DNA from 2 places in the Arthrobacter sp. CAN_A6 genome. Region 2 is predicted to be linked to the other one. Evidence: riboswitches for the same ligand, from Rfam matches in the RefSeq annotation. Region 2 holds a riboswitch; the other holds the start of a gene.
What was found. A riboswitch is a leader RNA that binds a small molecule or an ion and turns the genes downstream of it on or off. The one in region 2 is predicted to bind thiamine pyrophosphate.
Positions count from the first base shown of each region.

Region 1 (9,884 bases), on a different contig from region 2:
GTTGGACTGCGAGCCTTCGCCAAGCCCCTTAAGTCGTTCGTACTCGTTTGCAACCCAATGGAATACATAGCGGTATTCAGCCCGCGAAGGATCGATTTGCAAATTGCAGCACGCCTGGTTCGTCGTTAACGGAATCTCGTTGATGGCGACCTTCGCAGCTGTGGCTCCATACATGGCCACAATCACGCAGTGCGCGGTGAACCGCCCTGGGTTTGTTGGGGACTTCTGATCTTGGAAACGAGAATAGAGTCATGGCAACGAGTCAGGGATCTGGGAGGCCGACGGCACGTCGGTATTCGCCGGAGGAGAAAGCTGCTGCAGTCCGGATGGTGCGGACCTTGCGGGCGGAGCTGGGTACCGAGCACGGAACAGTGCATCGAGTCGCATCGCAGCTGGGATACGGGACGGAGTCGGTACGGGCATGGGTGCGTCAGGCAGATGTTGATGATGGCCAGGTCCCAGGGGTGAGTACCTCGGAAGCCAGGCGGGTGCGTGAGCTCGAGCAGGAGAACCGCGAGCTGCGCCGCGCGAATGAAATCCTCAAGCGCGCCGCGAGTTTCTTCGGGGCGGAGCTCGACCGCCAACACCGGAAGTAGTCGCGTTCATCGACGCGAACAAGAATGACGTCGTCGAGGGACGCAGGCTCGGAGTCGAGCCCATCTGCGCGCTGCTGCAGGTGGCTCCGAGTACCTACTACGCCGCGAAGGACCGCGCACCGTCGGCACGAGCGGTCAGCGACGCGGTCCTGACACCAGAACTGGTCACACTGTGGGACAACAACTACCGCGTTTACGGTGTCCGTAAACTCTGGAAAGCCGCCCGTCGTGCAGGGCTCGACATCGGCCGCGATCAGACTGGCAGGCTGATGCGCGCGGCTGGCATCGAGGGTGTGACCCGTTCAAAGCGTGTGAAGACGACGAGGCCGGATCCAGCTGCGACGAGGCACCCGGACTTGGTGAACCGGGAGTTCACCTCGATAGCGCCAAACCGGCTCTGGGTCACCGACCTGACCTTCGTTCCGACGTGGGCTGGTGTCGCGTATGTCTGCTTCATCATTGACGTGTTCAGTCGGATGATTGTCGGGTGGCGGTGTGCGTCACATATGTGCACCGAGATGGTCCTCGACGCGATCGAAATGGCGCGGTGGGGCCGCGGCACTCACCATGATGACCTGCGCTGTCACAGCGATGCGGGCAGTCAATTCACGTCGATTCGCTACGGCGAACGCCTTGCGGAGATTGGCGCAACGCCGTCGATCGGGACCGTCGGCGACAGCTATGACAACGCGCTGGCCGAGACCGTGAACGGTTACTACAAGACCGAACTCGTCCGAGGTCCCGCCCGACTTGGTCCGTGGAAAACAGTTGAGGACCTTGAGCTAGCGACCCTCGGATGGGTTCACTGGCACAACACTGAACGTCTGCACGGCTACCTCGGCGACATTCCACCCGCAGAATTCGAGCAGGCGTTCTATGCTGGCAAAACCAACAACACTCAACTGGTGGAAATCAAATAGCGCGAGTCTCCATCAAACCCAGAGCGGTTCACATATGTAGTTCTTAGAACCTGCGTCAGCGGCAGATGGGGTTTTCCTGGTGGTACCGGGCTGCGTTATCCGCTGAGTTGCGAGGCAGAGGTTCAGGCTCCGCTGAAAGTCTGGTGGGCGCCGAAGTTTTCTAGGGCGGCGCTGAAGCGCTTAAGATCGATGCGTGCGTCAGTTGTTGCTCTTGTTCTGGTCATTTCATGATGAGCCCGCCGTCGACGAACAGGCAGGCTCCGGTCACGAAGCTGGACCAGCCGCTGGCAAAGAACAGTACGGAGCCGGCTACGTCTTCAGGGGAGGCCAGACGGCGTAGTGGTGTGGCTGTTTCGAGTTCGTCGCGTTGTTCGTCGGTGGTGGCGTGGCTTGAGTCGGTGGGGAAGACGAGTCCCGGCGCTATGCAATTGACGGTGATGCCGAAGGGTCCGAGTTCGGAGGCCAGGTTGCGGGAAAAGCCCAGGAGAGCCATTTTGGCGGTGGTGTAGTCATGGTACGGGACGCTGGGGCGTTCGATGAGGTCGGTGACGAGATTGATGATCCGTCCGCCGCCGGCCGTTTTCATCCCCGGCAACACCGACCGGCAGAGATTGAAGGCGCCACCAACGCTGCCCTCGAATTGTCTCTGGTAGTCCTCCCAGGAAATGTCCCACGCGGTGCCGCGGGTCAGTGGGTCGAACGTGTAGCTCCGCAGGGCGTTGTTGACCAGCAGGTTGACGGGACCGAAGCGCTCGGTAACCTCAGCGACCATCGCGGCTACGGCTTCGGGGTCGGTAACGTCGGCGGCGTAGGCTTCAGCCCGGCCGCCCACTGCTTCGATGTCCTCGACGACGTGTTGCGCGGCGTCTCGGTTCTGCAGGTAGTTGACGACGACGGTGGCACCGTGGGCCCCGAGGGCCCGCGCGATTGCGGCCCCGATGCCGCGGCTGGAACCCGTCACGATGGCCACGCGGTCACGCAGCAGGTCACTGGTACCCAGATCAGATCCGAAGGCAGTCATGGCTGCCTCCGTGAGGAGACCTGCCGCGCCGGCAGGGTCCATTCGGCGTCGTAATGTTCCAGCGCCGCCTCGGCGGCTCCTTCGATGTCGACCCAGCGGACCAGCGCTGTCAGGTTTCCCCGTCCGTCGTGATGCCACCCGGCTGCCGGTTCGGGCATTTGCCCGACGGCGCAGATACGATCGACGCCGCACCGGCCCAGGGCCTGCGCCCAGTCGGTCAGCCGGTCGGGTGAGCAGGCCACACCGGCGGTCTGCAGGTAACGGCGCACGGGAGCGGCGAGGCGTTCGACGTCGCCCATTCCATCGACAGGGTGCACGCGCAGGAACCGGTTCAGCGGTGAGGGTTCGAAACGCTCCGGTTCTTCTTCGTAGATCACGGTCCAACCGGTGCCGGTGTCACTGGTGAACAGCTCGATCCTGTCGTCATTGTAGGCCCGGAACTCGTAGGAGGACCGGAGACGCTCGATTATGGCGCTTTCCTCCAGGCTGAGGCGGGCGCGTGGTTTGCTCCGCTCGAAGCGGCTCATTTCGGCTGCCAATGCGGCGGCGAAGGTCTTGGGATCCACTGCTCCGCCGCGTTCGATGAACAGGCAGTGCGGGGAGAGGCACCCCTGCTGGTCATACTGAGAAGCATCGTGTGCTGCCCGGCGGGTGGTCTCGGTGTAGCGGTTGAGTGCCAACGCTTCCCGGCCGATGACGGCGAAGCTCATTTTGTGCCCGTACGGCACAAACGGCATACCGGGAGGCAGGCGTGCCGCCACACTTTCGATGGCCGCCCGTCCGCCCGTGGCTGTGACGGCCTCGGAATGACCGAACGCCACCTGTTCAATTTCCTCGTCCCCTCCGGGCCAGTGCAGGATGGCCAGGCACGCGGCGAGGTCGGGGTCTTCTTCGGCGAGGCTCCGGGCGAACAACACGGGAAATAATGGTTCACCGGAGGCGGATTTCCCCAGGGTGGCAGACTTGACCAGGAGCCCACAGATAAGGTTCCACACCGGCAGCCCCGGAACGTTGCCGGCGAAAATCTGGGTGGTCAACCTCGGCCCGTAAGCCTGTGAGCGTCCACCTGCCCGGTTCGGCTGGAAGCCGTCGAGCACCAGCGGATTCTCGAAGTCCTGGGAAAGGAATCGAAGCAACCGATCGCGGCGGAACGTCTTCAGATAGTCCTTCAGACCCCGGCGAACCATGTCGGGGGCATACCCGGTCACCGAGGGCAGCAGCTGTTCGGCCTGCCGCCTCCAGTAGTAGTCCGGAGCCGACCACCTGGCGGTCACCCGCCCGAGCGCCTCGACGATGTCCATCACCGGCCGCTCGGCAAGGTAATCGGCTTGGGCCTGAAGGAGCCGCTGGCACACCAGGTCGATCAGGGGTGGCGTCACGACCGGCATTCGCAGGACGACGCCGCCCCAGGACCGGGTTTCCCACATCAATTCGTGGAGCTCGGTTGGGCTGAGTTGAGGCAGGAAGAATCCGTCGTGCACCGGGCCCTCGGCGGGCGGGCTGCCTATGCGCTTTGGGGTTCCTTGTCCGGGTTTGACGGTCATGTCGATGGATCCCGATTTGCGGCGAGGATTTCGTCCAGGGCGATCGAGCATCCGCGGGCTTCGGTTCCTTCGGCGCGGCCCAGCAGGACGAACCCCTGTGCGCCCTGCTGGGGGCTGTCCAGCGCGGTGAGGTAGCCCACGTCTTCGGCGAGGACGGCCAGGCAGGAGCCCCTGTTGGCCAGATCGTAGTGGACAACCAAGCCCCGCTGTCCGGGTTCTGCGGATGCTCCGCTTTCCGGGTCCACCACGCGTATCCGCGTCCAGGCTGGGGCGGCTTTGCGGCGGGGCTGATTCTCGTTGCCCTGCCAGGAGTCCCGCAGGGTGGTGTCGTAGTACTGGGTGCTGATCTCGGTCATTCCGTAGTAGTTGACGCACCAGGAATCGGGTATTCCCAGGCGGCGGCTGAACTGGTTACGCAGCTCTTCGGCGGATACTTCGCGTGAGCGTCCCTTGAACCCTCCGGTATCGAGCAGGCGGCTTCCCTTCGGCAGGCGGAAGGAGAGTCCTTCTTTCTCGAAGGCGTCAAGGAGGTGGACGTAGGCAAAAGAGGTGCCAAGCAGGGCGACGGGTTCCCCCGTTGCCTCTGCCTGCTGCAAGGCCCCTGCGACGCGCCGCCACTGCAGGTCGTCGTCGTTCATGAAGTGGCTGCTGCCGGGTGCGCCGAAGAAGTCGACGAGCTGCCCGAAGAAGTAGGCGAGGGAGGAGTGCGGCTGGTCCTCCGGCGGGGCATTGAGGACCAGTAGGGGGATGCGTTCCCGGTCGGGCAGGAAGTAATGGGCGAAACCGGTCCGCAGGGACGCGTTATACAGGTGGAGGTGCGGGTGGTGGTTGCGTCCCCGCTGGGCGGGGTTGGTGCTGCCGCTGGTCATGAAGATCGCCTCGGCTTTTTCGGGCGGCTCGCAGGCAAGGGTGAGTTCCTTGAACGCGGTCAACGGCACGGCAGGGATGTGTTCCCAGCTGGTGAGCCTTCCAGGTTCCGCCCGGCGTGAGCGGCAGAAGCGCCGGTAGGCCGGATTGTGGTCGTACTGATAGGCGAAGAGCTCAAGGGCAAGCCGTCCGAATGCGGCATTATCCTCGTCCCCTACGGCGCTGCCGTGCTCGTTCGGCCCTGCCGGGGCGGCACCGCGCTCAATATAGGCCTGAATTCGCAGATCCAGCGCGTCACGGATCTCCACCTGCGATGAGGAGTCCGGTCTGGCGGTCATCGGATTGCCTCCGGTGTTTCGTTTGCGGGATCCCGTTGGTCACGCGACGACGTCAAGGGGGTTATCCGTGCGTCGAGGGTGGACAGGTCGGTGCTTCGGCCAGCCGCCAATGACACCACGATGGTGACGGCGGCGGAGGCGGACAGCGCGGCGAGGAACGGCGGCAACGCGAGTCCGTCCGAGAACGTGGCGACGGCAACGGCTTGGGGCAGGCTGCCGCCCACTACGAAGCCGTAGCCCACAGCGGCGGCGAGGCCGGCCAGGGCACCACTGACGGCCCCGGCGGTCGTGGAGCGGTGCCATAATCCCAGCAACGCCGGCACGATGGTGGCCGCGCAGAACAAATCGGCGATGAGGAAAAGGCGCAGCACCGAGAACCCCTGGAAAGCGACCAGGGCCGGGATGACGGTGAACACGACCGTGGCGATCCGCCCCCCGGTCAGACCCATGGCGGGGACGTGCGTGACAGCGACGGCGGCGAGGCCGTTCTGCAGCGTATCGACCGTCGAGGCGACCAGGGCCAGGGTGAGGATCAGGACTGCCGCAAGGACCCAAGTGGGTTGGAAGTCCAGCAGGGCAAAGAACGGAACAGGCGGTGTGCCAAGCGCGACGCCGTAGGCCGCGGCAAGGAGCCCCACCATGCCTGCCGCGAGAACCACCGGAAAGCGTGTCAATGCCCCGATCACCGCGCCGCGGGTCAACGCGCCCTCGTCCCGGGCCGCCCATACCCGCTGCCAGTAACCATTGTGGAACAGGGTGGTGGCCGTTACTGCCACGATCAGCGTCAATGCTGCCTCGACACCGGTCGCGTCCACGGTGAAGAGCGCCGCGTCGATCGGGGCACCCTCCCGCGACAGACCCACGAAGAGGAGTGCGGCGACCACGATCAGCAGGGCGAACAACAGCCATGACTGCCAACGGTCGGTACGGATCGAGGCGCGAAGCCCTCCGTACGCTGTGTACAGGGCGGTGATCGCCGCAACGGTAGCGATGCCAAGACGAGGGTCCACAACTGAGAGCCGTCCGAGCACCGCTCCTACCGCGGTCAGTTCAGCAGCCAGGGCCACGAGCATGTAAAGCATCGAAATCGCCAGGACATAGACGTGCATAGTCCGTCCGTAGCGGAGCCGGACAAACTCGATCAGGTTGTGGCCTGTCGGTACCAGTGCCCGCAACCGCCGGCCGACAAGGACCAGGCCGATCAGGGGAATGGTGATGGCAACCGCGTAGCCCAACACTCCGGCCAGTCCCGCGGAGGCACCGACCTCGGGGGCCGCGAAAAGGATCCACGCGCCTACACCGGAGGCGAAAAATGAAAGGCCCAGCCCAAGGCTGTTCTGGCTGTTGCGTGCCACCGCGAACTCTTCAAGGTCGCGGTCACGTCCTACCGCCAGGCCAACCCAGGCGAATACCCCAAGGACGATCGATAGAAGAACAATGGTGGTGGAAAATCCGAGCATCAGAGCACGTCCCTTCGCCGGCATTACCCGGACAGGTTCATGCGGTCGGCGACGCCTTCATTCGCCCTCTCAGCCTGGTTCCCGCCCAAGCTCCCGCTTTACAGGATCCGACTGTAGTCGCGCTGGTGCCCGCGCTCAAACCCCTTCGGTGTGTCTCCCATCCCGCGGGCCTTGACGGAAGCCGGGCGCGGTTTGACGAGTTGCCCTGCTCCAGGCCCGCGAGGCGAACGGCTAAGGTTGCAGGAGTGACACGGGGTGCTGACCGTTAAAAGTGCAGCTGAGAATCAAGACCCGTTGAACCTGATCTAGTTCGAACTAGCGAAGGGATGTCGCGGATGGCTATTCGCTATACATCGTCGAATTGTGCAGTGCTGCTTGAGGAACTGAGGGTCCGGAGCCCTCTAATCCAGTGCATCACCAACGCAGTGGTGAAAAATTTCACCGCGAACGTCCTCCTGTCTGTGGGCGCAGCCCCGGCGATGGTCGATATACCGGAGGAGGCCGGGCAGTTCGCGTCCGTGGCCTCCGGGGTTCTGATCAATCTGGGAACTCCGCGGCACGAGCAGCGGGCCGCGATGCTCGAGGCTGCAGCTGCCGCGAATGCTGCTGAAACACCGTGGGTGCTGGATCCAGTGGCCATCGGATCCCTGACCGTGCGCACCGAACTGGCGCATCAGCTCGTCGGGCTCCGCCCGCGCATCATCCGCGGCAACGCCTCCGAGATTATGGCTCTGGCCGGTGCTGGGGCTGGTGGCAGGGGAGTGGACTCAACGAATAACCCCCTGGAGGCGCTGGAGGCGGCAAGGCACCTTGCTGCCTCGTTCTCCTCGACGGTGGCAGTATCCGGTGCGGTGGATCTACTGGTCGGACCTGACGGGGAGGCTATAGGCATGGCGAACGGGCACTCGCTGCTGACCCGGGTGACCGGTGGTGGGTGCGCGTTGGGCGCCGTAATGGCTGCCTTTGCTTCCCTCACCGAAGATCCGCTGCTGGCGGTAACCGCGGCCACCGGGGTCTACACCCTTGCGGCGGAGCAGGCCGCGGCCCGGGCGCAAGGTCCGGGAAGTTTCGCGGTGGAGTTCCTTGACCGGCTGGCCGGTATCACCCCCGACAACGTCGTTACCGGACTGGACCTCCGCCCTGTGGATGCACTGGGCGGCATCCGATGAGCCGGGCGGATCTCAGAACAGACCCCAGGCAGTACCTGCCCCTGTATCTGGTGACTGATACGCGCCAGTGCAGCCCCCGGACGGTTGCCGCGGTTGCTGCCGCGGCGGTGGCAGGGGGCGTCACGATCGTCCAGGTGCGCGACAAGGAAGCTTCCTCCCGAAAACTGCTGCAGCTGCTGATGGCCGTCGCGGAATCCGTCGGTGACAGGGTGCCCGTGCTGGTTGATGACCGGGTGGACATTTTCCTGGCCGCACGGGTGGCAGGAGCAAAGGTCGCCGGGGTGCACGTCGGACAGTCCGACCTGCCAGCGGATTTGGTTCGCGCCCTGGTAGGTTCGGAGGCCATTGTCGGCTTGAGCGCGGCAACCGACGACGAGATTCGGACGGCCCACCAGTTGCCCGAGCGGACGGTGGATTATTTGGGGGTCGGCGCCGTCCACGCCACCGCGACGAAGGCGGATCATCCCCAACCGTTGGGGATCGACGGGTTCGGTGCCCTGATCGCCTCCAGTAGTCTGCCGTGCGTCGCGATCGGCGGGATCAGCAGCGCTGACGTGCGTCCGCTGCGCGCCGCCGGCGCCGCCGGGGTGGCCGTCGTCTCCGCGGTATGCGCAGCCGATGATCCCCGGGCAGCGGCCCAGAAACTGAAGGAGGAATGGTGTTCCTGACAGCGTTGACGCTGCGCGATGTCCCGCGGGTCCTCAGCATCGCCGGAACAGACCCGACCGGCGGCGCGGGGATTCAGGCCGACCTGAAAAGCATCGCCGCCCTCGGCGGGTATGGGATGGCGGTAGTGACATCCCTGGTGGCGCAGAACACCCGCGGCGTCCGCTCCGTGCACACGCCACCGGCATCGTTCCTCACCGAACAGCTTGACGCCGTCAGTGACGACGTGACCATCGACGCCGTGAAGGTCGGAATGCTGGGAGATGTGGCGACCATCGCCGTCGTCCGGGAGTGGCTCGACCGGGTACGGCCGCCACTGGTGGTGCTGGACCCCGTCATGGTCGCCACCAGCGGGGACAGGCTTCTGGCCTCAGACGCGGAGGCCGCGTTACGGGAACTGGTGGCAATGGCGGACCTGGTGACCCCCAATCTTCCCGAGCTCGCGGTTCTGGTGGATGAACCGGTCGCCGCTGACTGGCCTGCAGCTCTCGAGCAGGGCCGGAGGCTATCCAAGTCCTGCGAGACAGTGGTGCTCGTCAAAGGCGGTCATCTGAGCGCAGAATCCAGTCCCGACGCACTCGTGGATGCCGCCGGTCAGCTCGATGGTGCCGACGGAGGCGTCGTCGAATTCGTGTCCCCACGGGTGGCCACCAGGAACACGCACGGGACAGGGTGTTCGCTGTCCTCCGCCGTCGCCACAGCCATGGCGCGGACGGGTAATTGGACCGGTGCGCTCTCCCAGGCCAAGGACTGGCTGCAGGACTCGCTCACCTCCGCCGACGAATTGCAGGTGGGACAGGGCAACGGACCCATCAACCACTTCCACTTGCTATGGACTGCAGCAGGATCAACAACGCGCTGAGGGACAACCAACATCTTCCAGGAATGGCGGGATAGGTGCTTCGCGTCCCCCGAAACGGTGCAATTCTTTCCGCAGCCTTTATTGCAGTTGGTGTGTTTTGTCGGGTTCGGGGCCGGTGAGTCCGCCTATCATCACCAGGAGTCCGGCGAGAACGAGCAACAGGGCGATTGCTTCGTGGCGCCCCAGCAGATCCTGCAATGGGGGAAGGTAGTACGGGTAGAGGGCGGGAAGCACGATGGAAAGGCTGTAGCCCACGCCGTACCCGCTGGAGCGGACTGCCGCCGGGAAGCGTTCCACGAGGTAGGCGCCCACGGGGCCGTACCCGGAAACCGTCACGATCTGCAGGGCGACCACGAGCACCACGACGCCGTTGGTGCTTCCGGCGGAGAACACGCCGAGGAACGCCAGGGGAGCCAGAATGGCGCCGAGCACGCCGAATCC
Region 1 covers NZ_JADOUV010000027.1:456-10,339, forward strand. The annotation lists gene IWX75_RS17915 (restriction endonuclease subunit S) at 1-174, opposite strand, end outside; one part of gene IWX75_RS17060 (IS3 family transposase) at 252-555, shown strand; one part of gene IWX75_RS17060 (IS3 family transposase) at 555-1,516, shown strand; gene IWX75_RS17065 (3-oxoacyl-ACP reductase) at 1,737-2,537, opposite strand; gene IWX75_RS17070 (acyl-CoA reductase) at 2,534-4,081, opposite strand; gene IWX75_RS17075 (LuxE/PaaK family acyltransferase) at 4,078-5,286, opposite strand; gene IWX75_RS17080 (sodium:solute symporter family transporter) at 5,283-6,746, opposite strand; TPP riboswitch at 6,739-6,853, opposite strand; TPP riboswitch at 6,988-7,090, shown strand; gene thiM (hydroxyethylthiazole kinase) at 7,082-7,915, shown strand; gene thiE (thiamine phosphate synthase) at 7,966-8,583, shown strand; gene thiD (bifunctional hydroxymethylpyrimidine kinase/phosphomethylpyrimidine kinase) at 8,571-9,443, shown strand; gene IWX75_RS17100 (MFS transporter) at 9,522-9,884, opposite strand, start outside.
Region 1: linked by a shared signal. The riboswitch ahead of thiM (hydroxyethylthiazole kinase) and the one ahead of IWX75_RS02325 (ECF transporter S component) in region 2 are both predicted to bind thiamine pyrophosphate.

Region 2 (21,158 bases):
GCTGAGTCCGCTCTTCCGGCAACTGACCGGCAGCACGAGCCCGTTCCCGATGGGCATCCTGGCGTTGTCGCTCATGGCCGCCGCCTACATCGGGGAGATCTTCCGCTCCGGCATCCAGAGCGTCGAGAAGGGCCAGCTCGAGGCGTCCCGCGCACTGGGCTTCAGCTACCGCTCCTCGATGCAACTGGTGGTCATCCCCCAGGGCGTCCGTCGCGTCCTGCCCGCCCTGGTGAACCAGTTCATCGCCCTGATCAAGGAATCCTCCCTGATCTACTTCCTCGGACTGCTGGCCAGTGAGCGCGAGTTGTTCCGCATCGGCAACGACGCGGCAAGCAACACGGGCAACCTCTCACCGCTCATCGCGGCGGCAGCGCTGTACCTGTGCCTCACCGTTCCGCTGACGCACCTGGTCAACTACATCGACAACCGTCTGCGGATGGGTAAGCGGGAGAAGCCCGAACCCGATGATATTGCCGCACGGATCGGCGAAGGAGCAAGAACATGAGCACTCTTGAATCAGGCACCCTGACCGGGCGCAACCTCCACCTCTCCTTCGGTTCCAACCATGTGCTCCGCGGTATCGACCTGCACGTGGAGCGCGGCACCACGGCCTCGGTGATCGGTCCGTCCGGCTCGGGCAAGTCGACCCTGCTGCGGGTCCTGAACCGGCTCATCGAACCGGACCAGGGCGACATCCTGCTCGACGGGCGCTCGGTCCTCAAGGACAATCCGGATGAACTGCGCCGCCGCATCGGCATGGTGTTCCAGCAGTTCAACCTGTTCCCGCACAAGACCGTCGTGGACAACGTCTCACTGGCACTGCGGAAGCTCCGCGGCATGTCCGCGGACGAGGCGCGCGAGAAGGCACTCGCCCAACTCGACCAGGTGGGGCTGAAGCACAAGGCGGAGGTTCGCCCTGCCAACCTGTCCGGCGGCCAGCAGCAGCGTGTCGCCATCGCCAGGGCCCTTGCCATGGACCCCGAGGTCATGTTCTTCGACGAGGCGACCTCGGCGCTGGACCCGGAACTCGTCAAGGGCGTCCTTGCGCTCATGGCCGACCTCGCGACGGCCGGCATGACCATGGTGGTGGTGACGCATGAGATGGGCTTCTCCCGGAACGTCTCCGACACCGTCACGTTCATGGACGGCGGTGTGGTGGTCGAAAGCGGGCCGCCCGCGGCCCTCTTCGACAACGCGCAGACCCCGCGGCTGAAGTCATTCCTCTCGGACGTGCTCTAGGGATTTCCATCAGCCGCCGGGTGCATTTCGCGGCGGCCCTTCCGGTATCAGGACAGGAGGAAGCTCCAGGTCCCGGCCAGCAGGGCCGCCGTCAGTGCAGCAGCGGCGATTCCCACACCTCCCGCCGCGACGACCGCGTCGAGCGAGCTGAATCTACTCTCGCGGGCCCAGGTACGCGGGCCCGCCCCGAATCCCCGCGCCTCCATGGCGACCGCGAGTCGGGTGGCACGCCGGATCGCCTGTACAAGGAGGCCGAAGGCCTGGCCGAGGAAGTTGCGCGTGCGTACCAGCGCGTTTCCTTCGGCTCCTGCACCGCGGGCATGACGTGCGAGCCCGAGGGTCTGCCACTCCTCCACCAGAAGGCCCACCAGGCGCAGTGCCGCGAGCGCGCCGAGCACGAAGCGGTGCGGCGCGCGCAGCTTCTGCGCGAGGGCATCGGCCAGATCGGTCGGGTCGGTGGAGACGGCAAGGAAAATGCCGGGCAGGGCCAGCGCGAGGCCCCGGATCCCGATGGCGAATCCCGCGGACACGGACCCCTCGGTGAACAGAACCGGACCGATCTCCAGCAGTACGTCGCCTGTCTTTTCGGCGAGCAGTGCCGTGCCGTAGGCGGCCACCAGCGCCGCGATGAGCAGGGGCCAGGCCCGGAGCAGCAGACCGCGGACACTGATGCCGAGCAACGGCATCAGCAGGATCTCACACCCGAGGGCTACCGCAGCACTGACCCAGTCGATGCTGAGCATCACCACCGCGGTGATCACTCCGGCGGCGAAGAGCTTGGAAAGCGGATTGGCGCGGATCAGCGCGCTGCCCGTCAGCGACGGCGTGAGGATGTCACTGCTCATGGCGTATCCCGCCGGGTGTCGACAATGGCCCCGACGTCGAGGACACGGTTGCCGAGCGCTTCAGTGAAGTCGGTGTCATGGGTGACCGAGACGACGCAGCCGCCCCCGCTGACCAGTTCCCGCAGCAGACCGACGAGCTCCGCCCAGGTTCCTGCATCCTGTCCGAATGTCGGCTCATCGAGCACCAGGATGTCGGGGCTGGTTGCGAGCATGGTGGCCACTGACAGCCGCCGTTTCTCCCCACCGGACAGGGTGAAGGGATTTGCCGCACGGAGATGATCGAGACGGAGTCTTTCGGCGAGCCCTTCGATACGGGGGCGGAAGGAAGCCTCCGGTTCGCGGGCCACGCGGCGCGGCCCGAACTCCAGCTCGTCCGCCACGGTGGAGGTGAGGAACTGGTGCTCGGGTTCCTGGAAGACGGTGCCGATGCGCTGCACCAGCTCCGCCGACCGCCACTTCGAGGGATCGGGTCCCGCTCCGCGGGCGAGCGGGGCGCCTGCCATGACCTCTCCCCGGCGGGGTTTCAGGAGCCCCGCCAGGGTGAGGGCAAGCGTCGATTTTCCTGCTCCATTGGGGCCTACGATGCTGAGGGCCGATGCGGCCCGGAACTCGACGTCCACGCCCGCAAGAACCTCCGGTCCCCGCTTCGTCCGTGCCACCGCGAGGTTGGCCGAGGACAGCAGTACCTCCCCGCCGGCGCCGGGCACCGGGCCCTCCACCGCCGGTTTCCGACCCGGCACCCAGACTCCCGCCTCGGCAAGGCTGCAGCGGGCGGCTTCCTTGCCGAGAACCTCCTCCGGCGTACCGTCCGCGAGGATTCCGCCGTCGGAGGCGAGCACCACCACTCGGTCGACAACGCCCGCCCACACCTCAACGCGGTGTTCGACCACCACGAGCGTCGCCGGAACCCGGTCGAGCACCCGGACGACGGCGTTGCGCACGTCGATCACGCCCTGCGGATCGAGGTTGGCCGTCGGTTCGTCGAGCAGCAGGAGGCCCGGCTGCATGGCCAGGACCGACGCAAGCGCGAGGCGCTGCTTCTGTCCGCCGGACAGCGCCGAGGTGGAGCGGTCGAGCGGGACATCCAGCCCGACGTCATCGAGCGCGCGGTGGACGCGTTTCCAGATGTCCGCGCGCGGAACCGAAAGGTTCTCGGCTCCGAAGGCAACTTCATCGCCCACCCTCGCAAGGACGACCTGCGAATCGGGATCCTGCAGCACCAATCCGGCTCGGCCGCGTCGGGAGGCGGGACTGCCGCCGTCGAGGAGGAGGGTGCCCTCCTGTTCGCCCTCGTCGTCGTTCCCGAGCACGCCGGCCAGGGCGGAAAGGAGCGTGGACTTGCCGGCACCGGACGCGCCGAGGAGCAGGATCCGCTCGCCGGGTTCGATGTCGAGGTCGACCCCCCGCACCGCGAAGCGGCTGCGGCCCGCATGCCGCCACCCCCAGTTCTGGGCGGTGACGGCAACGGGCGCCGAGGTGTGCTGGATCACACGTCGGCCGTGCGGCCCGCGGCGAAGGAGGAGAGCACTCCCGTCTTGGCGAGCCCCCGCATCGCGAGCCAGGACAGCAGGCCCGCGATGACAACGCCGGAAATGGAAGCGAAAAGCACGTAGAGGAGCTGCCAGTCGATGGCCCAGAGCGCGTTGTACAGGATGTTCTCGCTGATCGCCAGGGCAATACCGGCGCCGAGCCCCGCGAGGAGCGCTACGCCCAGGTTCCAGCGTCGATAGAGGAAGAGCAGGAACACGAGTTCGGCACCGAGGCCCTGGATCGCGCCGGAGATGACCACGAGGAGACCCCACTGCGTGCCGAGGGCCATCGACACCACTGCTGCGAGGACTTCGCAGTAGAGAGCGGCACCGGGCTTGCGGATGATGAGCCCGCCGAGGACACCTGCAATGAGCCAGCCGCCCACGTACAGGCCACCGAGCGGCGGGAACGCGGCGGTGATGCCGCTGATGAGCGAGTAGCCCGCGGACCAGGCGAAGAAGATGACGCCGACTGCCACCGCGATGACCGAGGCCACCACGATGTCGACGACGCGCCATTCGAGGCTGCGGGTTCGAGTGCCTTTGGGGGCCGTTGTTGTTGCCATGATGCAGAATCCTCCTGAGGTACAGGAGGGGAGAGGGGTCCCGGAAAAAATCTTCCATGAACCACTCTGAGAACTCGACTCCCTTCGCCGGTACTAACCGGATCAGGTTCGAGGGTCTGCGGCTGTCCGCACTCTCAGCGCCCGGCTCCGGCAGCACTTGCTGCGGCGGAACGGCGCTCCCCTGTCGTATGTGTTTGGTAAAGCGTTTCGATCCTACACCGCAGGGGCTTGCCAGTACCGCGGATGTCGTCTCTGTTTATACCGGTGGAGGGAGACGGCGGTCGCCGATACCCTTGACCGCGCCCGCGGCACCCAGCACGAAGCAGGTCATCCAGATGGCACCGCTCGGTCCCAGCGGCGCCGCGGCGAGTCCAGCTGCCGCCGGCAGGACGATCTGGCCGATCCGATTGCCCAGCAGTCGGATGGCGAGGGCCGCACCCCGTGATTCTTCCCTCACGGCTCGGGAGATCAACGCCATGGTCAGGGGCTGGCCGAGGCCGAGGAAGAAGCCGACCAGAATCTGGGACGCGGCGGCGATCCAGATATTCTCGAGCACGTACGGCAGCACGACCAGGCCGAGTGCTGCACCGAAAAGGCTCGCCAACACCAGCTGGTTCCGGCTCCACCGACGCAGGAGGACGGTCAGCAACATGCGGGACAGAATGGTGGCCGCGGCGCGGAGGGCGAGCAGCAGACCCACGACCAGCGGAGGGACACCCTGTTGCTCGGCGATCAGCGGCAGGAATGCGATGAGGATGTCCATGGTGGTCAGGAGAGCCAGGCTTGCCAGCATGTTGGACTTCACCCCGGGGCGTCCGAGGATCATGCCGACCGAGTCCTTCACGTCCAGGGTTGCAACTCCCTTGAGAGCGGTGCCGGCCGTTCCGCGGCTGCCGATCCTCACCAGGATCAGTGGAACGGCGATCAGTGCCAGCAGTCCGGCAAGCAACAGGGCCTGGTCGATGTCCTCGATACGGCCTGCGACAGTGGTAGCGCCCGGGTTGCTCAGAAGCACGCCGGCAAGAAGCGGGCCCACCATCTGACCCAGGGCGAATCCGGCGGTGAACCAGCCGAAGCCGGCATCCATCGAGTCGGGATCGGATCGCTTGGCGATCATGGACTGCGCCGCGATGGCGAAGGCGAGATGGCCCAACCCCAGCCCGGCGCTACCGACGGCCACGAGCAGCAGTGAAGCCGAACCGGATAGCAGCAGGCAACTGACGGTGAGGGTCAGCAATCCGGTGGCGATCAGCGGCCGCAACCAGGCGGTCCTGTCCGACAACCGGCCGAGCGAGATGGCGACGACCGCAGGTAGGATCGCGAAGGCGGCCGAGATGAATCCGATGGCGACGGCGTCGCCTCCCAGTGCCAGTGCCTTGTAGGAGATCAGCAGCCGGGCCAGGTTCAAGGAGCCCTGGCTGAGGATGGCTGCCGCCACGAGCATCCAAAGCCATCGTCCCGGTCGCGCGGCTCGTGCCATAGTGATGCTCCTCCAGTGGCGCCGGCGCTTACACCCGCTTCCTTTTGTTCACTTCCGGTGTTGTAATGCCGGCTTTGACCGCTCGCTCCGTGCGGGGCGAGCGGTCAAAGGGTCAGGAGTTCACATCATTCTTCTCGTCAGCGCGGCGCTGCTCGCGGCGGCGCCTTCCGACGTCCCGGACCCGGACCTTGACAACCTGCTTGATCCACGGATTGAGGAGTGGAACGGCGACGAGGAGGACCATGACTGCCAGCAGCCACATCGACGTGGCGCGCTCCAGGAAGATCCCGAAGCTGCCGCCCGAGATGATCATCGTCTGCCGCAGCGTCTCCTCTGCAAGAGGTCCGAGGACCAGGGCGATCACCAGGGCTGCGGGAGAGAAGCCGTAGCGGCGCATGAAGAACCCGAGCACGCCACAGGCGAGCATGATCCACACTTCGAGGATGCTGCCGTGGATGGTGTAGGTGCCGAGTGCACAGATCAGGATGATCACGGGAGCAAGGACCCGGAACGGTACCCTCGCGACATTGGCGAACGTCGGAATCATGAAGATGTTGATCAGCAGGAGCATCACGTTGCCGAGATACATGCTGGCGATCAGGCCCCAGGCGAACTCCGGATTCTGTTCCATGAGGAGGGGACCGGGCTGCAGGCCCCACATCAGGAATGCTGCGAGGAGGACGGCCGTCGACGACGATCCCGGTATGCCGAGCGTCAGCAGTGGCACCATCGCACCGGCGGAAGCACCATTGTTGGCTGCCTCCGGTCCGGCCAGTCCCGCCATGGCACCCTTGCCGAAGCGCTCGGGAGTCTTGGAAATCGATTTCTCGACGTTGTAGGACATGAGCGAGGCAACGGTCGCCCCCGCTCCGGGAGCAGTGCCGGTGAAGAACCCGAGGAAGGAACCTCTCAGCATCGCACCGTTGGATTCCTTGAAATCAGCCCGGGTGGGCCAGAAGCCCTTGCCGCGGAGTGAGATCTTCTGGTAGTCGAGCTTTTCGAGGTGCCCGCCGCGCCACATGGCGTGGAGAATCTCCCCCACACCGAACAGCCCGATGGCCACCGGGATGAAGTCGATTCCGTTGATGAGTTCGGTGGAACCGAAGGTGTAGCGCTGTGCACCGATCCCGACGTCGATACCGACGGTTGCCAGGGCGAACCCGATGAGCGCGGAGATCACACCGAGGAGGCGATTCTTCCCGACGATGACGATGAGCGTCAGCAGTCCCACGACAACGATCAGGAACAGTTCGGGCGGACCGAACGTCCGGGCGACCGATGCGACGCTCGGGGCGAAGAAGCTGATCAGGATGGCGCCGATCGTGCCCGCGATGAAGGAAGCGATGGCGGCCATGATCAGCGCGGGCCCCGCCCGGCCCTGTTTCGCCAGAGGATAACCGTCGAACGTACTGGCGACGGTCGCCGATTCGCCCGGGGTATTGATCAGGACCGAGGTGATCGTGCCGCCGTACATCGATCCGTAGTACACGGCGGCCATCATCACGATCGCGCCGGTGGGGTCCAGCCCGAAGGTCAGCGGCAGCAGGATCGCGAGGCCCGCCGATGGACCGAGGCCGGGCATGACGCCGACGATCATGCCCAGGGTGACCCCGGCCCCCAGTAGCAGAATGTTCTGCAGGGTCAGGATCGAAACAATCCCCCCAGCGAGGTTATTGAAGACGTCCAAGCTAACTCTCCTTCGAGCCGAGTTGAATTCCGCTGCTAGAAGCGCGGAAGGATCCCCTCGGGCAGACCCGAATTGAGGAATGTTTGGAAGAGGAGGTACATCGCCAGGGGGAGGCCGAGGCTAAGCACGATGTTCGTCACCAGGTGGGTCCGGTTCAGGAACCACAACAGCGCAAACATGAAGATAACGCCGGAGATGATTGCACCCAGGGTGGTCAGGGTCGCCACGAAGACCATCGTCAGGGCGATCGTGATGATCATGGCCTTCGGATGGTGACCGAGGTCGCCCTCCCCCATGTCCTCCTCGAGGTCGACGGTGTCGTCGTCCTCGCCGGAGCCGGCACGCATACTCTGCACCAGCGCGATCAGGGTCAGCACCGCTGCCGAGCCGCCGATGATCCTTGGGAAGAACCCTGCACCGATGCGGCCCGACGCCGTGGTGGCCTCCATGCCGAAAGCTATCTCCGTATAGGCAGCGAGGACCAGCAGCAGCACGGCGAGGAAGATCGTCTTGGCGGTGGGCCGCCGGCGCCAACCGGAGCGGCCCACCCCCTCGGGTCCCGCTTCGCCCTTGATGACGGAGTGGCTCAAAGCGCCCCGGCCTCTTCCAGCGTGGCTTCGAAGCTGTCAGTAGTCTCCCGAAGGGAATCGAAGAACTCCTGGTCCCACAGGATGTTCTCCGTGAGGTAGTTCGAGGCGACGTATTCTTTCCACTCCGGGGTTTCGACAACTTCCTTCATGGTGGTGATCCACCATTCCTTGGCCTCCGCCGGAGCGTCGGGAGGGAGGATCATCCCGCGTGGCATGGCGGGGAGGTCTTCGATTCCCTTTTCCTCACCGGTGGGGACATCGGGAATGACGTCCAGCCTCTCGGCACCGGTGAACAGCAGTGGTGTCACTTCCTCCGCCTCGATCTGCCCGAGGACCGAACCGGTGTTGGAGACGATGGCGTCCAGCGCCCCGGACAGCAGTGAGGTCTGGAGCTGGCCTTCCTCGTTGAACGGCACGTAGTCGATCTCGTACCCAGCGGCCTCGGCGAGCAGCTCGTGCAGGATGAGGTCGACGTTGACGGTACCGATTCCACCGACGACGACGGTTTCCTGCTCCTGGGCGTAGGAAACCCAGTCCTCCCAGGTTTCGTACGGGCTGCCCTCAGGGACGACGAACACTGCATCGTCAGTGGCGAACAGCCCGATCGGGGTGAAGTCCTCGAAGGTCCAGCCGGTGTCCGACTGGAGGGGCGTGGTAATGAGCGAGCCCGAGGTGGTGGAGATGTCATAACCACTGCCAGCTTTGCTGAACAGGTAACCCCAACCGGTTGCGCCGCTTCCGCCTTCACGGTTTTCGAGGGAGATGTTCTCCGGGTACAGCTCGTACTGGTTGATGATGTCCACCATGGTTCGGGCCATGATGTCGTTACCGCCACCGGCCCCGAACGCGATCGTCCAGTCCATATCCTCGGAGGGGTAGTCAGCCCCTCCTTCAGCCCCGGAACCGGCGTCATTGCCGCAGGCGGTCAGGGACGCGATAAGCGTCAGTGCTGCCACTGTGGTGATGATCTTCTTACTGCGCATTGCTTTCTCTTCTCCTCGTAACGTCGTTGTATTGCGGAGCGGGTGAATATCTGCCTCGGTGAGCGAAAGGTTATTCGCCGTCGAGCCGGTGCCAGGAGCCGACCGCGAAGGCGACCAGACGGCCGCTTTCGTCGGTGAGTCGCGACTCGAGGTGTACGATCCGCCGTCCCGCACGCAGGATGGTGGCGACGCAGCGCCCCGTTCCTTCGAGGGGACGGAAATAACGGAAATTCATTTCCAGGGTTACAGCCGTCGAGAGGTAACGATGGCACAGGTGGCCCATCGAGATATCCATCGCTGTGGCGATGATGCCCCCGTGCACCGAACCCTGGGGATTGCGGAGGTGGGCGGCGTACGGCAGCACTACGGTGCAGCTCTGCTGAACGTCGTCATAGCTGATGTCCAGGTCCAGGAAGCGGGACAGGAAGAAATTTCCGAATTCCTGGTTCGGATCGCCGGCTGCGCTGCGGGCCTGGTCCACCGCCCCGTCGAAAATGGTGTCGGACACGGTCAGGACCACTGGAAGTTCGGCGGCCTCTTCGCGAGGAAAGCCTGGACGCCCTCGGCGAAGTCCTCGGTGTCGAAGGACGAGTTGCGGAGGTTGATGGTGTCTTCGTCGTCCTGTACCTGGCCAAGGACGATGCGGCGCACCATCGCCTTGCCTGCCCGGACACTGAACTGGGCGCGTGAGCAGACCGTTTCAGCGAAGTCATAGGTGAACTGCTCGAGTTCCTCGGGTGCGGAGAGCTCATCGAACAGGCCCAGGGAGAGTGCTCGCTCGGCGTGGATCTGCAGGCCGGAGAGGAGGATCCATTTGGCGCGGGCCGGACCTACCAGATCCACCACGCGCTTGCTCGACTCAAGGCTGTAGACCAGCCCGAGCTTTCCCGGCGTGATGGCGAACCGGCCCTTGGTGTCGGCGAAGCGGATGTCGCAGGCCAGCGCCAGGCCGGCACCGCCGCCGATGCAGTAGCCGTGGATCATCGCGATCGTGGGCTTCTTCAACCCTTCGATGGCATGTTCAGCTTCCGCGACCCGCTCGTTGTAGTTGCGCGCGCTGGTTGCGTTTCCCCGTTCCTTCTCGAATTCGCTGATGTCCGCTCCGGAAGCGAAGGACTTCTCCCCCGCTCCGCGCAGCACGATCACCTTGACGGCGGGGTCGTCATCGAGTTCGGAGACGACTCCGGGCAGTTCGGTGTACATCCCGATGGTGATGGCGTTATGGCTTTTGGGCCGGTTGAGGATGACGGTTGCGATTGCTCCCTGGCGCTCGACCAGTATTTCGTCAGACATTGGTGTCGCTCCTCTGGAGGGTGGGGTGGGCGTCGAAGGCGACACCGTCGGTGAAGAGCTTTTCGATCGTCGCGTCATCCAGGCCTGCCTCCCGAAGGACCTCGGCGGTGTGCTGACCGAGCCAGGGGGCGGGTCCGCGGACGCTGTAATCCATGTTCGAGAACTTCGTGGGCGGCGCGATGGTCTTCATTCCGCCCATGATCGGGTGCTCGACGTCGACGATCATTTCCCGTGCCAGGATCTGCTCGTTTTGAAGTGTCTGGTCGTAGGTCAGCGCGGGGCCGCAGGGAACACCGACTCCATCGATGATCGCGATCCACTCGTCCGTGGTCTTCGTCATGGTGATCGCTTCGATTTCGCGTTCCAGTTCGTCGATGTTCGCCATCCTGTCCGGGAGCGTGACGAACCGGGGATCGTTGAGCCACTCCTTCCTGTCCAGGGCCTCGGCGGCAAGTCGCTCCCAGAGACGGTCGTTCGCAGCGCCGATCGTGACGTACCCGTCGGCTGTGCGGTAGGCCTGGTAAGGGGTGGAGCGGCGGTGCCTGGTTCCGGTGGCCTGGGGGACTTCCCCCCCGGAGAAGTATGCCCCCGATTCCCAGACGGTCCAGGCGAGGCCTGCTTCCAGGATGGAGATGTCCATGTACTGGCCCTCGCCGGTCTTCTGGCGAAGCATCTGCGCGCCCATGATCGAGTAGACCGCGGTCATGCCTGCGGCGATGTCGTTGATCGCGATACCGACCTTCGCCGGCTTGCCTCCCGGCTCACCCGTCATCCGCAGGAAGCCGCCGACGCCCTGGGCCATGATGTCGAAGCCGGGGCGGTGCTTGTACGGGCCGGTCTGGCCGAAGCCGCTGATGGAGCAGTAAAGAATGTCCGGGCGCACCTTCCGGACGGACTCGTAATCGATTCCCAGCCGCTTGGCGACGCCGGGACGGAAGTTCTCGATCACGAGGTCTGCGTCCTCCGCCATCTTGAGGAGGAGATTTTTCCCTTCCTCCGTCTTCAGATCGAGGGAGATGCTTCGCTTGCTGCGGTTCGGCATGGCGCCGGGGTAGCTCTCGCCATTGACCTTCGGTGCGAACCGGCGTTCATCAGCTCCGGTGTGGGGCACCTCGATCTTGATGACATCCGCGCCCATCTCCGCCAGAACCATCGTGCAGTAGGGCCCGGAGAGGAATCTTGTGAGGTCGAGGACACGGAATCCGTCGAGAGGGAGCATATCGCTCCTTTCCTGTATAGTGGGATGCACTACCGCTCTTCGGGAAGTGACTCACATCACCGTAGGGCTTCGGCCAAATAGTGTCAAGGGGTCTGAATGGAAAACGACGACGGCGCAAAGCTGCGCAGCGGCGTGCAGTCGATCGACCGTGCAGTGGCGATCCTGCGATGCTTCGACTCCCGCAGTCCGGAGCTGGGGATCACCGAGGTGGCCAAGCGCACCGGCCTTTCGACCAGCACCGCGCACCGCATCCTCGTGTCCATGGCGGCCAACCGGCTTATCCGACAGACTTCGGACAAGCGTTACGGCCTTGGTCCGCTCCTGATTCAGCTGGCGCGCAACGGCGCCATCCCCACCACATTCCGCGACGTCGCCATGCCGTTCATGATGAAGCTGCGCGACGAGGTGGACGAGACGGTCGGCCTGCACGAGCTGCTGTCCACCGGCGAACGCGCCGTCATCGACCAGGCCGAAAGCCGTCAGGAGATCCGACGGCACTACACCGACATCGGGGTGCCCGTACCGCTGCCCCATGGAGCTCCCGGCAAGGTGATCCTCTCCGTCCTTCCCTGGGAGCGCCAGGAGTGGTGGCTCTCACGCTCGATCCGTCCGGTGACTCCGGCCACGGTCACCGACCCCGAACGGCTGCGGGCGGAGTTGAGCCGGATCCGGGATCAGGGCTGGGCGGATTCCAATGCGGAGCGGACCACGGGGATCCGGGCGGTTGCCGCGCCGATCTTCGACCATACGGGCAGCGTCATCGGAGCTGTCGGCCTGTCGGTGCCGTCCATGCGCATCGATGAGGCCCGGGCGGCACTGCTGGGACTTCGCGCCAAGGAGACAGCCTGGGAGATATCCGAAGCGCTCGGCGCCTCGGACCATGCCGTGCAGCAGAATTTCCAGCGAGCCCTCCCGCCCACCGACGAACGCGATGAAGCGATCTCAGGGTGAAGGGGGTTGGTCTGGTGGCGGCCGGCCGCCGGTGGCCCCGGCAGGCGTCGGGGTGGCCCTACTTCGCCGCCTTGACCGAGAGGACCGCGCAATTGGCGCTCAGCAGGACTTCCTGTGCGTTCGAGCCGAGGAACAGCTTTCCCACCGGGCTCCGCCGACGCATACCGATGACGATCAGCTCGGCCTGGGTCTCCTCCGCAACCGCGGTCAGGTCCTCGCTCGGGAGCGTACCCCGAGCCATCGTCCGGACCTCGTACTCCACACCGGCATCCGCAACGCCCTTTTCCATTTCCTTCAGCTCGAGCTCGTACCGGCCTTTTTCCTGGCCGCTGATCGGCTTCCCGCTCTCCTGGGAATTGACGACGACAAGCTTCATCTTCCGCAGTCGTGATTCCTCGATAGCACGCTGGAGAGCCGCCCGGCCTTCCGGCGTGGGTATGTAACCTACTACGACTGACATGTGTGCTGCTCCCTGTTCGGTCTCCGATGAAAAGCTCCGGCGCGCTTGACGTGCAAAATTTACCATAGCGACCCATACCCGCCCGGCGGTCCTGAAGTAGGGTCCGCCACCACCGAAAGGCCAGAGATGACGAACGAACAAGGCCGGATTGCCGTAGTCGGTCCGGGGGCGGTGGGCGGCCTGGTCGCCGCACTGCTCCACCGCGCAGGTGAGGACGTCGTCGCTGTCGCGCGGCCGGACGCCGCCAAGGCGATCAACGATGACGGCCTCACCATTCGAAGTGGGCAATACGGGAGTTGGACCGCACCCGTGCCCGCACAGGAAAGCGTCCCGCACGGAGCACGGATAATTCTGGCCACCAAGGCATTTGCCCTTCCGGATTCGATTCCGGTCATCCGCGCGGCAGTTCCGGTCGAAATCATCTCGTTGCTGAACGGTTTGGATCATATGCAGGAGCTACGGAACTCCTGCCCCGGAGCGTCCATCGCCGGCGCTGCCATCACGGTGGAGGCGGCACGGTCCTCCCCGTCGGTCATCGAGCATCGAAGCCCTTTCCTTCGAATCGCTGTACCCGTGGGAAGTGCAGATTCCGCGACGGTCGAGGCGCTCCGTGAGGCCGGAATCAAAGTCACGGCCCGCGATTCCGAGGATGCCGTCCTGTGAAACAAGTTTCGGTTCCTCGCTCCGCTGGCGCTCCTGACAACGTACTGGGACCTACCGATCGGCCCTGCCCTCACGCGCGACGAGGACCTCACCGCGGGGCTCCTGGCGGAAGTCTGCGCTCTTGCAACAGCCGACGGCCTGCCGACGGCCGTTACCACCGTGGCAGAGGCGCTGCACGGCCTTCCACCTGGAATGCGGTCCTCCCTGCAGCTCGACATAGCTGCGGGAAGACCGAGCGAGCTCGACGCGATCGGAGGCGCACTGATCCGTCGCGGCCAGAAGCACGAACTACCAACCCCGGCCATCGCGAAGATGGTGGCCACGCTGCAGGGTTCCGATCCGCTCGAGAGCCGTCAAGGCTGAACTGAGGACTGACGACATGACATCGAATAAGGGACCAGCAACGCGGGTCGCGGTGCTCGACGACTACCAGGCGGTTGCCGAGCGAATGGCCGATTGGCATTCCAGCGAGCACCCCCTGGACCCTGTTTTCTTCTCCGACCACCTGACCGACGAAGAAGCACTGGTGGAGCGCCTCATTGACTTCGACATAGTGGTCGTGATGCGCGAGCGGACGCCGCTGAGGGCGGAGGTCATCAAACGCCTACCGAGGCTGCGCCTGATCGTCACCACCGGAATGCGAAATGCGGCAGTTGATGCAGGCGCCGGCGTACTGGTGTGCGGAACCGAGTCGCTGGGCACACCGACCGTCGAGCTGACGTGGGCCCTGATACTGGCGCTTCAGCGCAATCTGAGAATTGAGGAAGAGTCCCTGAGGAACGGCCGCTGGCAATCCGGTTCCATCGGATCGGGCCTCGCCGGTTCGACCCTGGGCGTACTCGGACTAGGAAGGATCGGCACCAAGGTCGCCGCCGTCGGCCTTGCCTTCGGCATGGACGTCATTGCATGGAGCCAGCATCTGACTCCACAGCTAGCGCGCGACAGGGGAGTGGAATGGGTGTCGGAAACTGACCTCTTCCAACGCTCGGACGTATTGTCGATCCATCTGCAGCTGAGCCCACGAACAGCGGGCCTCGTCACCGAGCGGCACCTGCAGGCCATGAAGCCCACTGCCATCATCGTGAACACGTCCCGTGCGGGCATCGTCGACCAGGACGCCCTGGCGGTGGCCCTGGGCAGCCGCCGGATTGGTGGCGCCGGAATCGACGTTTTCGACACGGAACCGATCGCTGCAACGAATCCGCTGTTGACCGCGCCCTCCACCCTGCTCACGCCGCACCTCGGTTATGTCACCCGGCAGAACTATGAACTGTTCTTCCAGGGTGCAGTCGAGTCGATCAATGCCTTTCTCGACGGTGAACCGATACGGGTGGTCAGCCGCGGATAACCATTCCGCGGCAACAGCACGGTCGGGACCGGGAGAACCGCACCTCTTCCATGGGACGAGCCATGTACTACTGTTAGCGCTGTTACAGGTGTTATTGGTGTTACGCATGGGCTATGTCCCAGGAGGAGCAGATCGATGGCGCACAACCCTGGGCGCCGAGCTGTTCTGGCGATCGGCATGGGACTGGTCCTGACCGGCTGTGGGGTGCGTCAGGCTACGAACGATGTGGTCCAGTCATCCGCCCCGCTCCTCCCCTCCCCGTCCATTCCGACGTCGTCGGTTCCGCTGCCCAGGCCCAGCGGGCCCACGCCCGGCGAACCGCCGCCCCCAGGCCCGGAACCGCGTCGTCTGCCCAGCCGGGACGAAATTATCGATCGGCACGCCGGCCGGTCCCCCTACTACTGGGGGCTCGAGGCACCAGGAGTGGTTTCGCGCATACCGAACGGCTCGCAAGGCGTTGCGCTGACCCTGGATTTCTGCGGTGGCCCCGGTGGCAGCAGCTTCGACCCGGACCTTATTGCGGGATTGCAACGCCTACGTGTTCCGGCAACGCTTTTCCTCAACGCACGCTGGGTCGCCCACAACCGGCCCCTTACCGCGGAACTCGCAGGTGACCCGCTGTTCGAGTTGGCGAACCATGGAACGGACCACCTCCCGCTGAGCGTCACCGGAAACTCGGCCTACGGCATCCAGGGAACTGCGGGGATCGGTAGCGTCTATGACGAGATCATGGGCAACGACGCCGTACTGACGGCGCTCACCGGTCAGCGACCACGATTCTTCCGGCCGGGTACGGCCTATCTCGACGACGTCTCGGCGCGGATCTGTTCCGACCTGGGCCTGATCCCTGCCGGTTTCAGCATCAATGGCGACGGTGGGGCAACCTACCCTGCCGGCACCGTCACGACGGAGACCAGAGCCGCCGGTCCGGGATCCATCATCATCGCCCATGGCAATCGCCCCGGCTCCGGAACGGGCCCAGGACTTCTGCAGGCGCTGGGCATCATGACCGACGCAGGCACTCCTTTCCTTACGCTCGGCGACGCAATCCCAGCTTGAAAATTGGGGAACTGCCTATCTGACGTTTCGGCGCCGGTGCAGGAGGAGGAAGCCGATGACGGCAAGGAGGCCGGCGATAGCCTCTGCTACTGCGGTGAGTGCCTTCTGCGCATACCAGACGGGCTCATACATCGACGGAATTGGGCCGATTGCAGGAACCTGCACGTACCGGTAAAGGACCACCGCTGCCAGTGCTGAAAGGGCGACCACCGCCGCGATAGCGAATGCGGGCCGGTCCCCCCTGACCAGGACATACAGGGCGGCAAGGACGGCCACAGCGGCCTGGATCCGGAACAGGTTGCCCCCGCCTATTCCGTCCGGGGCGGCCTGCTGGAACCCCGGCGCGAGCTGGAAGTGGATGACCGCACTGACGATCAGGCCCGCCGCAATGATCACGCGCAGGAGGATCATCAGCGGGCTGTTGCGCGCAGTCGACCTGCGCGGAGAATGCCCCTTCCCAGTGGGGTGCGCACTCCCCTTTCCACCGGAACTTCCCGAGGCACTCATCGGATGACCAGGGTGCTGGTCATTCCTGGGTGATAGACGCAGATGACGGCGTATTCACCGGGCTCCTCAGGAGCCGTGAAGGTCACTGTTTCACCACCCTGGACATCGACGTCGAAGCCGCCGTCATCCTCGGCCGTCACCGTATGGGGAGCATCGTCTTCATTGACCACCGTCACCGTTGCGCCGGGCGCGATGGATTCGGGCATTACGTACTCGAAGTCCGCGATGGTGATCAGGACCTCTTCTGCGGGCGCAGCTTCCGCAGAAGAAGTCGCGGCAGAGGACGCTGGTGTGGAGGTATCTGCGCCGGCTGTCGCCGCCACTGATTCCGGTGCCGCAATTTCGGTCGGCGGGGTGGTTACCTCGGCGGTACCTGGTCCGGCACCGGACCCGCAGGCCGCGGCACCCATGAGGAGCGCCACAAGCATAAGAGCTGATAATCCGTAGCGCGACTTCATGATGATGCCTCCACAGTTCGAACCGCCCGACAATCGGTAAGTGGAATAATCCCGGTTTTCGTGCATCGGGACAAGACCTGGAAGCCCTCCTTCGGCAGGGCCACCCCGAGGCGGTCATTACCTCGCCGGTCCGACTGGGGAATCGGCATGGCCGGGTACTCCCTGCCGTCGAATCTGCGGAGAATTGCGACCGGAATGAAAACGCCGGAGAACACGCGGTGGAGGCCGCTGGTTCTGTTCTCCGACGCTTTCGACGGGGCGGAAAATGCCCTGCCATCACTCACTCGCACATGAAGATGCTCTGAACACTACAACCGATTTCTGGGTTCTACCTGTTAGCGGGATCCTCACCGACGAATCTCTTGTGTCACACCTGCCACACATAATTGCTTCCCAAGCAGAGGCATTTCTGCTTACTGTGAGCAGAAGCACCGCGAAATCGAGGGTGCTGGGTCCCGGGAATATTGTGTGGAAGGAAAACCAATCCATGCTCCGGAGTGCTCCGAATCACTACCTGAGCGTGTCCGACTGGGACGCGCGCTCACCGCACAGTGAAGGAATTTTTATCATGAACAAGAAGATGCGCTTCCTCGCAGTACCAGCCCTGGCCCTTAGCACTGTCGCTATGGCCGGCGCCCCCGCCATGGCTGCCCATGACGGAACCTACTCCTCGACCCTGGGCCAGCTCAACGGCACCACCGGCTCGGGAACGATCACCCTGGACGTCACCGGCGACCAGGCCAAGGTCAAGCTGCAGGTTTCCGGTCTCGCCGAGACCTTCATGGACGCACCGTACCCCCACGTCCAGCACATCCACGGCGGAGCGCAGGGCACCTGCCCCACGCCCGCTGATGACGCCAACGGCGACGGAATCCTCAGCACCACCGACGGTGCTGCCTCCTACGGTGGAATCCTCACCACACTGACCACCTCCGGTGCAACGACCCCGGCCGAGGGCCTGAACCTCGCCCTCGGCGGCCAGGGCGGCAGCTACACCATCGACCGCACGATCACCCTCGATGAGGCCACCCAGAAGGCCCTCGCCGCCGGCACCGCCGTCGTCGTCGTCCACGGCCTGGACCCCGCCACGGCCACCGGCACCGCAGAGGCCTTCAGCGCACCCAGCGACCTGGAGCCCTCACTCCCCCTCGGTGCCACCTCACCGGCACTGTGTGGAACCCTCGTCGAGTCCCAGATGGGTGACATGCCTGCCGGCGGAGCCGACACCGGCGTCGCCCAGGAAACCGGATCCAACACCGCCATGCTCGCCCTCGGTGGCGGACTGGTCCTGGCAGCAGCAGCCGGCGGAACCTTCATGGTCCGCCGCAGCAACGCCAAGGCATAATCGAAAACAGCACCACGGATTAACGGACTGATCGAACCATATTCCTCCAACGATCAGTCCAACTCACCGACCGCCGCAGAAGCCCTAGCCTCTGCGGCGGTCGCTTCTTAACGCTCTCAAGCTGCGCCGGCGCGATCGTGGTTCATCAGGACTGCGCACGTGAACCGTGCGCCAGACATCTTTAGACTGGTCGACGCCTCCGATAAGCCCGTGCCCCTCCGTTCCCGACCGGCCGCCTTGCGCCTGGAGATCATCGACGTCGAAGGACGAGTGTTCCCCACCGGCAAACGACAGCCCGACGGGATCAAGCAGCTGAGCAAGACTTGGACCGTTCCAGCCTTCGAGGCACTACCTTCGACGATGTAGCGACCCAGCTGTGAACCACCGTCAACGCGACAAGCGGCGAGAACCCCGACACGATGATTTCCATGCTCGACGTCTCCTTCAAGCTCGTCGTTCGCCGTGGGCACGATGGGTATTCTCCTGATCGGCCACTACAATGGAACGGCTCATTCACTCGTCAGGACAAAGCTCGACCTCACCGCGCTTGTCATCGCGTTCATGGGCACCACACAGCACCCCCGAAGCAGTAGACAACAAGCAAACACGCCCCTCCATGGCAAACCATCCATCCATCGTTGAATTAGGAGATTTATGCTTACCGTTAACGCTTACGCCGCCCCTTCCGCGACAGAGGATTTGGCCCGCACCACCATCGAACGCCGAGACGTCGGCCCCCACGATGTGCTGATCGATATCAAGTTCGCCGGCATCTGCCACTCCGACATCCACACCGTCCGCGGCGACTGGGGACCCCAGTCCTACCCCCTGGCCCCGGGCCACGAAATCGCCGGCGTCGTCGCAGAGGTCGGCCCCAAGGTCACCACCTACGCTGTCGGTGACCGCGTAGGGGTCGGCTGCATGGTCAACTCCTGCGGGAAATGCAGCAACTGCCGCAAGGGCGAGGAACAGTACTGCGAAAAAGGGAACACCGGCACCTACGGCGCTGTCGATCGCGACGGGACCATCACCCAGGGCGGCTACTCCACCCACGTCGTCGTGACCGAAAACTTCGTCGTCCGAATCCCGGACAGCCTCGAACTCGACGCCGCCGCCCCACTACTGTGCGCCGGCATCACCACCTACTCACCGCTGCGCCACTGGAGCGCCGGTCCCGGCAAGAAAGTGGCGATCGTCGGACTCGGCGGCCTCGGCCACATGGCCGTCAAACTCGCCCACGCAATGGGCGCCGAAGTCACCGTCCTGTCCCAATCGCTCAAAAAGCAGGAAGACGGACTGCGTCTCGGCGCGGATTACTACCATGCCACCAGCGACCCCGGAACGTTCGAAACCCTCGCAGGCACCTTCGACCTGATCATCAATACCGTCAGCGCCTCGATCGACATCAGCGCGTACCTGCAATTGCTGACCCTCGACGGCACTCTGATCAACGTCGGTGCGCCGGCGGAACCGCTCCCTGTGAATGCGTTCGCGCTCATCGCCGGTCGCCGGTCCTTCGCCGGCTCGATGATCGGCGGCATCCAGCAAACCCAGGAAATGCTCGACTTCTGCGCCGAACACCACCTCAGCGCCGAAATCGAAGTCATCCCAGCCAACAAAATCAACGACGCCTACGAACGCGTCATGGCCTCCGACGTCCGCTACCGCTTCGTCATCGACACCTCAACGCTCTGAACAACCAGCAACAGGTGACTGGTTGTCGGCCCCCGTCCTGAGAGGCCGATCGACCAAAACCCCCAACTCACGACCCGGTGGAGCATCGGCGGATTCTGGCGGTCATTGCAACAGGAGGTTTTCGATCAGTTCGATCGGCTTCTGAAACCCTAGTCATTTCCTGGGTCGATCATTGAGTTCCTGGGCTACCCAGTCGAGGTCCGCTTCGCTTTGGACGCTCAAGCCCATACAAGTCGGGAAGTACTGCCTTACGAGTGGAGTGGTCCCCGAATGTTGGACTCGTAATTGAACGTTACGCGGTAGCGGGGTTGTGGGCGAGGTACTCGTCGGGGCTGAGGTAGCCGAGTCTTTGTTGGATGCGGGTGCTGTTCCACCACTGGAGATACTCGGTGAGCCCGGTGTGGAATTGCTCGATGGTGTCTGGTTGCTGGATCCGGAACCATTCCTCTTTGAGGTGGCTGAAGAACCCTTCCATGGAAGCGTTATCGAGACAGGTGCCCTTCCGGGACATCGATTGAGTCAGTCCGGCGTCACGGAGCGTGTTCTGCCAGTGCGGGTGCCGGTATTGAAATCCCTGGTCTGAGTGGACGAGGGGTCGCTCATCCGGGCCGAGACCGCGGATCGCGGCGCGGAGACCGTCGGTGACCATTTTGACGCTCGGAGACGGACCTGCCATGACGGAGACGATCCGGTTGTCATGAAGATCAAGAACCGGTGAGACGTAGACCTTGGCGGCTCCGACCGTGAACTCGGTGACGTCGGTGGCCCATTTCGTGTGTTTGGTCGCGGTCTCGAACTGGCGGTTCAAGAGGTTCTCAGCCGTCTTACCGACTTCACCGCGGAAGGAGTTGTATCTGCGCCGGCGACGTACCGGGCTTTGCAGCCCGAGCCCGCGCATGAGCTTCAGGACGGTCTTCTTGGACACCGTCCAACCCTGCCGCAGCAGCATGGCCAGGACGCGTCGATGCCCGTACGCGCTGCGCCCCTGGGCGAAGACTTCACGGATGGCCTCTTTGAGCTCCTCGTGCCGGTCCGGCCGGGTGAGCCGGGTGCGGTGGTCGTAGAACGTGGAGCGGGGAAGCTTCGCCAACTCCAACAAGAGCGGTAACCGGTGGTGGGCCTTGAGATCATTGATCGCTTGGACTTTCAGCGTCGTTGCTGTGATCCCAAGGCCCGCAATTTTCCCAGGTACGCCACCTCCGCACGCAACCGCTCGTTCTCTCTGCGGAGCTGCTCGACCT
Region 2 covers NZ_JADOUV010000001.1:443,361-464,518, reverse strand. The annotation lists gene IWX75_RS02345 (amino acid ABC transporter permease) at 1-505, shown strand, start outside; gene IWX75_RS02340 (amino acid ABC transporter ATP-binding protein) at 502-1,239, shown strand; gene IWX75_RS02335 (energy-coupling factor transporter transmembrane component T family protein) at 1,287-2,084, opposite strand; gene IWX75_RS02330 (ABC transporter ATP-binding protein) at 2,081-3,574, opposite strand; gene IWX75_RS02325 (ECF transporter S component) at 3,571-4,179, opposite strand; TPP riboswitch at 4,242-4,372, opposite strand; gene IWX75_RS02320 (MFS transporter) at 4,436-5,659, opposite strand; gene IWX75_RS02315 (tripartite tricarboxylate transporter permease) at 5,772-7,346, opposite strand; gene IWX75_RS02310 (tripartite tricarboxylate transporter TctB family protein) at 7,382-7,936, opposite strand; gene IWX75_RS02305 (Bug family tripartite tricarboxylate transporter substrate binding protein) at 7,933-8,919, opposite strand; gene IWX75_RS02300 (PaaI family thioesterase) at 8,990-9,427, opposite strand; gene IWX75_RS02295 (enoyl-CoA hydratase-related protein) at 9,430-10,212, opposite strand; gene IWX75_RS02290 (CaiB/BaiF CoA transferase family protein) at 10,205-11,431, opposite strand; gene IWX75_RS02285 (IclR family transcriptional regulator) at 11,528-12,382, shown strand; gene IWX75_RS02280 (universal stress protein) at 12,441-12,842, opposite strand; gene IWX75_RS17600 (ketopantoate reductase family protein) at 12,969-13,505, shown strand; partial or broken gene IWX75_RS17595 (ketopantoate reductase family protein) at 13,521-13,868, shown strand; gene IWX75_RS02270 (D-2-hydroxyacid dehydrogenase family protein) at 13,885-14,853, shown strand; gene IWX75_RS02265 (polysaccharide deacetylase family protein) at 14,989-15,912, shown strand; gene IWX75_RS02260 (hypothetical protein) at 15,928-16,323, opposite strand; gene IWX75_RS02255 (cupredoxin domain-containing protein) at 16,416-16,877, opposite strand; gene IWX75_RS02250 (CHRD domain-containing protein) at 17,446-18,222, shown strand; gene IWX75_RS02245 (hypothetical protein) at 18,382-18,588, shown strand; gene IWX75_RS02240 (NAD(P)-dependent alcohol dehydrogenase) at 18,877-19,917, shown strand; gene IWX75_RS02235 (IS3 family transposase) at 20,210-21,016, opposite strand; gene IWX75_RS02230 (helix-turn-helix domain-containing protein) at 21,064-21,158, opposite strand, start outside.